2 regions of the Microbulbifer variabilis genome follow, and region 1 is predicted to be linked to the other one. Evidence: predicted binding sites of a transcription regulator. Region 1 holds the regulator's gene; the other holds the start of a gene.

Region 1 (3,413 bases):
GTACAGGTTCGCGGGCGTCCAGGTAGATTACATCACACTCTACGCCGGTACTGCGCAGGGCTTCAATAACACGGGGGGCCTGTTTGATATCCTGCCAGAGGTTGCGAGCGTCTATTCCCAGGGCAAGGGGGGTGTCCCCTTTAGTCGTTTGCTGCTCAGCCCGCTTGATGAGTTCGGGTAGTAGGCTAATCGGCAGATTGTCGATGCAGTTAAAGCCCGCATCTTCGAGCAGTTGAAGTGCGGAGCTTTTACCAGAGCCGGAGCGGCCGCTGATGATAATCAAGCGCATGGGGACCCCCTCTTTTTAGCTCTTTATACCATTTAATCGTTGATTAAATGGTGTTTATATTCCTGGCGGTAATTTATAAGTCGTGACTCTGGAATCGGATTACCAGGATATGAGCGCAAAGCTAGAATCAGGCTGCTGCGGCTGAGTCTATAGCTAGGGCATAGAGTGCGTCGCTAGTGTCAGCCTGCCTCAACTTGTCCCGGACCTGGCTGTTAGAGAAGAGCGCAGCGATTTCTGCCAGTGTATCTAGATGTTGTTGTTCCGAATCTTCAGGAACCAGCAAGACAAAGAGCAGATCGACAGGCTGTCGGTCGATAGCGTCGAAATCTATGGCGGGTTCTGTAGTGCAAAGTACGCCAATGGGGTGCTCACATCCAGGAAGACGGCAGTGGGGGATAGCCACACCTTCGCCAATTCCTGTGGAGCCTAGACGCTCGCGCGCGATCAGTTGGTTGAATATGATGTCAGAGTCATGCTGTGGATATTGTTCGGCTACAGCCTGGGCGATATTGAGCAGCAATTTCTTTTTGCTGCTCCCCGCCAGATGGCAAAGGCTGAGGCGGGGAGAGAGTAAAGCTTCCAGTGTCATAGTTCAGCGGTGGTTCTGCAACTTCTCTTTGTGTTTTTTCAGTTGGCGGTCCAGCTTGTCTGTAAGCGAATCAATGGCCGCATACATGTCCTTGTCTTCCGAACCCGCGCAAAGGTCGTGACCATTGATATGTACCCGGGCTTCGGCTTTCTGGATCAGCTTGTCTATGGATAGGATGACTTGCGCGTTGGTTATATTGTCATAATGCCTTGAGAGCTTTTCCAGCTTGTTCTCACAGTAGCTGCGCATTGGCGAGGTAACGTCGACGTGGTGACCACTAATATTGATCTGCATGGATTTCTCCTTACCAGGTGCATCACATTACGGCGAGCCTCCTTTCGGGTCGCAACCCTACTAGGAAGTGGCCCAGAATGGAAGGATACACTCAAAGTTTGGAGTTCGGTTGCGAAGGTGTAGTAATTTGTGCCAGGTTATGACTTGGCCTACCTCATGAGTCGAAACCCAAGTGGCCCCTTCAGACCAAGCGTTTTCGCTCGCTGGAGGAGGGAATTCCCATTGACTCGCGGTATTTCGCCACAGTGCGGCGGGCTACTTTAATACCTTGTTTATCGAGCTCTAGGGTAATTTTGTTATCTGAGAGCGGCTTGCGCGGGGTCTCTGCGTCAATCAGCTTGCGGATCAGTGCACGGATAGCAGTTGAAGAGGCATCCTCACCGGAGTCTGTGCTGACGTGGCTCGAAAAGAAATACTTGAGCTCAAACACGCCGCGAGGCGTGAGCATGTACTTCTGGGTGGTCACCCTAGATATGGTCGATTCATGCATGCCAATAGATTCAGCAACATCTGCCAGCACCATAGGTCGCATGGCTTCCGGACCTTCCTCAAAAAAACCTTGCTGCTTTTCGACAATACAGTTGGCTACTTTCAGTAAAGTCTCGTGGCGACTCTGCAGGCTTTTCATAAACCAGCGTGCTTCTTGCAGGTGATCCCGCAAAAAATTGTTATCTCTGGAGTTGTCGGCACGCTTGACCAGGGAGGCGTAGTGGTCATTGATACGGATCTTTGGGGTGATCTCTGCATTCAATTCTACGTGCCAGCGAAGGGTTTTGCGGGAAACGACAATATCTGGAATTACATAGTCCGGCTCTTGCCCACCATAGCTCTCTCCCGGACTGGGGTTTAAGGTCTGGATTAGGCGAATGGCCTCGCCTAGCTGGGCTTCAGTGAGTCGTGTGCGTCGACTCAACTGGCGAAAATCCCTTTTGCCAAGTAAGTCCAAGTGTTTCTCAATAATGTTTTGCGCTTGGCTTAGCCAAGGGGTATTTCGCGGCAACTGCTGCAGTTGTAATTGCAGGCATTCTTTGAGATCCCGAGCCCCGCAGCCAGCGGGATCAAACTGCTGAATAGCCTTCAGAACCGCGAGCACCTCATCTTCATCGATCGATAAAGAGGTGGCGACATCCTGCACAGAAGTACCAAGGAGGCCGCTGGGGGCTATGCCATCAATTAAGTTTTCACCGATCCATTTATCCTGCTCAGATAAGGGGGTCAAGTTCAGCTGCCAGCGTAGATGATCCTGAAGGCCGATGGAGGTGGAGTTACGCTCATAGCTGGAGGAATCTAACTCGTGGCTGCCGCTGTTATTGGTGTAGATATCATCCCAGCGCGAGTCGACGGGCAGCTCATCAGGAATTGCCTGGTCCCAGTCCCCCTCGGCCAGTTCGCGCTCTTCTACCGGCTGTGTTGTGTTTTCCGGTGTTTGTTCAGACTGTGGCTGATTTTCATCCACCTTGACGGATTGCTCTTCGCTATCCGCTTCCAGCATTGGGTTGTTGTCCAGTGCTGCCTGGACCTCCTGCTGCAGATCGAGTGTGGAGAGTTGCAGTAGGCGAATTGCTTGCTGCAACTGGGGGGTCATGGTCAGCTGTGTGCCGAGCTTGAGCTGGAGAGACTGCTTCATAGTGGAGCGCCGCAGGCCGATAAGACAGGGTGTCGATCAAATTGTCCTAAGATGGCGCAGACTACCCCTCTCTTCAATCTATTACAAGCAATAAGCGTGCCGGTCCTGGCGTGATAGCTGGTGCTATGTTTCCAGAATTATGATTATTCCCGTCATAAGTGAAGAATTTAAGGACAGAAATTGGTGGTTAGCCTCAAATAGTGAATTCGTGTCCCAAATAAACTTCGCGCACCTGTTGGTTGGCGAGAACCTCATCCGGCGTGCCTGCAGCGATGATATGACCTTCACTGACAATGTAAGCGGTCTCACAGATATCCAGCGTTTCGCGAACATTATGGTCTGTGATTAGTACGCCAATATCGCGATCACGCAGGTGGCGGATGATCTCCTTGATATCGTTCACCGATATGGGGTCTACCCCAGCAAAGGGCTCGTCCAACAGGACGAAGCCGGGGTTGGTGGCCAGAGCGCGGGCAATCTCAACTCGGCGTCGTTCTCCACCAGAGAGGGCCATACCCAGGCTTTGCGCGATATGGGTTATATTAAATTCCTCAAGTAGTGCTTGGGCCTGTTGTTGCCGCTCGTCTCTTGAGAGGTCCTTGCGGGTTTCAAGG
Region 2 (3,413 bases), 1.4 Mb from region 1:
GTCTGCACGAAATTTACCCTCGCGACTGAGCTGTATTAGATCCCGGTTGGTGCCGGCGATCAACTGGAAGTGACTGCTCACTTCTTTATCTGAGCCAAAGGGCATAAAGCGCTTGTGCTCTATGGCCCGCAGTAGCATTGCCTGTTCGTCCAGTCCCAACTCGCCAATCTCATCCAGAAATAGCAGGCCCTTATCCGCCTCCATTAATAGCCCAGGGCGGTGTGTGGTGGCACCGGTAAAGGCCCCTTTGCGGTGGCCGAATAGGGCGGACATGGCATTCTCACCGCGCAGGGTGGCACAGTTTACTGCTACCAGGCCTCCTTCCAATTTTCCACGCTGTTTACGTAACTCATAGACACGCTGGGCCAGCTGGGATTTTCCTGCCCCCGTTGGTCCTGTAATGAGAATGGGCGCATCGGAGCGAATAGAGACCTGCTCTAACTGCTCGATCATCTGGTTAAAGGCCTGGTTGTTGGTTTCGATACCGCCTTTCAGGTAGGTAGTGCCCTCCTGGTGTTCTCGCTGGAAACGTGAGGCAATCTGGTCGTACTTGGATAGATCCAAATCGATAATCTGGTACTGACCCGGCAAATTACTGTTTTTCTGTGCTGGAGAAGTTTGCAGCAGGCGCCCAGGGAAATAACCGGCCTCTGTGAGCAGGTAGAGACAGATCTGGGCCACGTGGGTGCCAGTTGTAATATGTACCAGGTATTGCTCCTGATCCGGCTTAAAAGCGTAATCGCGGGCGAAATCCAGCAGGTTGCTGTACACACTCTCGAAATCCCAGGGGTCATTGAAGTTGACCCGGTGATGGACCACGTTGGTTTCAGGGGAAATACGTGCAATGTCCTCAGTGACCTGGTCTGCCAGGTTTTTCGAGTGGTTGTCGAAAAGGAGCTCAAGCCGATCGATCAGCAGGTCATCGTGCTGGCACATAGAGATATTGGGGCGCCACTTGTTCCAACGCTTGTCACTTTTACCGCGCCGGTCTTTAGTCGTGCCGAGAATACTGATAGCTACTGTTTTCATACTATCTAAAATAATAAATAGCTATCTTAAAAGATAGATTTTCTAAACATCGTACTGGGCTAACCCTCCCTTAGAACGCTACCTATAAAATAATTTTTTCATAAAAAACAATGAGTTACAGAAATTTGGAAAGTTTCTGCAAAAGTTGGCACTCGATTCGCTATATCAATGGCAAAAGAAGCGCGTGAAGTGGTAACGCGGTTTCATGAGATTCTTAAAGGAGCGAGAGATGAAACCATTGCCGTATGAAGTGATGCAGGCAGGTGGGGTACCGATTAAGTCCTGGACCTTAGGTGTGCCCTTTGAAGAAGAAGCCAGGGCTCAGCTTAAAAATATTTCGCAGTTGCCTTTTATCCACAAGTGGGTGGCGGCAATGCCCGATGTACACCTGGGCAAAGGCGCCACCATTGGCAGTGTGGTACCCACCCTGGGAGCGGTAATCCCCGCAGCCGTGGGTGTGGATATTGGCTGTGGCATGATGGCAGTCCGCACCAGCCTCACCGCAGCACAGCTGCCAGACAACCTGGCGGGCGTCCGCAGTGCTATTGAGCGCGCCGTGCCCCACGGCCGCACTGGTCGGCACCGGGGTAGGGGTCGGGATAAGGGGGCCTGGGAGAATCCGCCGGACGATGCACTTGCCGGCTGGGCACCGTTGGCAGCGCAGTTTGAGGTGCTGAAAGAGAAGCACTCAGTATTGAAAAATACAAATAATATCAATCACTTGGGAACGCTTGGTACCGGTAATCACTTTATTGAGATGTGCCTGGATGAGCAAGGCAGCGTGTGGCTGATGTTGCACAGCGGCTCTCGTGGTGTGGGTAACCGTATTGGTACCTACTTTATCGAAAAGGCCAAGCGGGATATGGAACGCTGGCATATCCACTTGCCCGATAGTGACTTGGCCTATTTCCCCGAGGGTAGCGAGCATTTCGATGACTATGTGCGGGCGGTGGAGTGGGCGCAGGAATTTGCTCGCATCAATCGTGAAGTCATGATGGTACGCACTATTGGCGCGGTGAAGCAGGCACTAGGTATGGATTTTGAGGCGCGCATGGAGGCGGTAAACTGCCATCACAATTACGTTTCCCGCGAACAACACTATGGCAAGGAGGTACTGGTAACGCGCAAGGGCGCTGTAAGGGCGCGTGTTGATGAAATGGGCATTATTCCCGGAAGTATGGGGGCCAAGTCTTTTATTGTGAGGGGGTTAGGAAACGAGGAAAGCTTCTGCAGCTGTAGCCATGGTGCCGGGCGGGTGATGTCCCGCACCAAGGCGAAAAAACTGGTATCCCTGGAAGAGCATCGCGCGGCTACTGTCGACGTGGAATGCCGTAAAGATGAAGGTGTGATCGACGAAACCCCATCGGCCTACAAACCTATTGAGAAGGTTATGGCAGCACAAAAAGACTTGGTGGAAATCGTTTACACCCTCAAGCAGGTAGTCTGTGTCAAAGGATAGTTAGCACCGGCCAGGGATAAGGCGTTTAATAGTGAGGAATGTCGGAAGTTATGCCTAAAGGGCAGGCTCTCCGCAAGCAAGTTTGAATGTTTGTGTTCCAGTCAGCGGAGCCGGTTCTGTATGCCGGCCTGGCACCCCCGACGCTGGCGGTAGGTGTACCCATTGGGGCAATCTTCAAACGCCTACTTTGTAGCTCAATTGGTAGAGCAACCGTTAAATCGGTTTGTTACAGGTTCGATTCCTGTCAAAGTCACGTCGCCTGGAAAGCGACTTTAAGGGAAGGCGAGAGCCTGGGGTTCGAGTCCCCACAAAGAAGCCCTCTTTGTTGAAATCTATCCGGGGCCTACAGTGCCTTATGGTTTCGGTTATTGGGAATTGCAGCAATAGCTAGCCATAAAGGCACGCCGGCGGCAGTGTCGCCTTGCGTGGGTTTACGCTGTGTGTGTGGATTACAGCATTCGCATTGATTCTATTTTGGCCAAGGATGTTGGCTTCGTTACCCAGGATGGGTGCAAGAAGAATTTTGCAGAACCGCTGTATTTTGCACCCTCTGTGTATAAGCGTTGGGCCACTCTGAGATCAAGTGGGCCCCACCCTAAAGGAATAAAATGATAAGAGATCGGAGAAATGAAGTCTCTCTTTAAAATATGGAAGATTGTCAATGTGGCTGATAACGAGCGAGCACTACTGTTTCGCCGCAGCCGATTTGAAAGGGTGCTGCCACCAGGGCGTCACCGTATTTGGCTGCTCTCAGGTGATGTACGGGTGGAGACCTATGATATTACTGAGGTGGTTTTTGATGCGATTAAAGCAAAATTCCTGCTGAATACTTATAGCGAAGTGTTAGGTGAATATTTGCAGTCCTACGAATTGTCTGATCAACAAGTCGGACTTTTCTATCGGGATGGTAACCTGGTAGATATCC

What was found. Region 1 encodes sigma-54, which starts transcription at its own class of promoters, with help from an activator protein. Its sites were predicted from a motif close to TGGCACANNNNTTGCNNT; they were not measured.
Region 2: the regulator sigma-54 is predicted to act here: its motif matches at 1,176-1,193, upstream of MJO52_RS00645 (RtcB family protein).

Annotation. Positions count from the first base shown of each region.
Region 1 is NZ_CP092418.1:3,631,962-3,635,374, reverse strand. It holds gene rapZ (RNase adapter RapZ) at 1-289, opposite strand, end outside; gene ptsN (PTS IIA-like nitrogen regulatory protein PtsN) at 417-878, opposite strand; gene hpf (ribosome hibernation-promoting factor, HPF/YfiA family) at 882-1,172, opposite strand; gene MJO52_RS16140 (RNA polymerase factor sigma-54) at 1,354-2,799, opposite strand; gene lptB (LPS export ABC transporter ATP-binding protein) at 2,993-3,413, opposite strand, start outside.
Region 2 is NZ_CP092418.1:138,722-142,134, forward strand. It holds gene rtcR (RNA repair transcriptional activator RtcR) at 1-1,029, opposite strand, end outside; gene MJO52_RS00645 (RtcB family protein) at 1,259-2,488, shown strand; tRNA gene MJO52_RS00650 (tRNA-OTHER) at 2,673-2,741, shown strand; gene MJO52_RS00655 (slipin family protein) at 3,116-3,413, shown strand, end outside.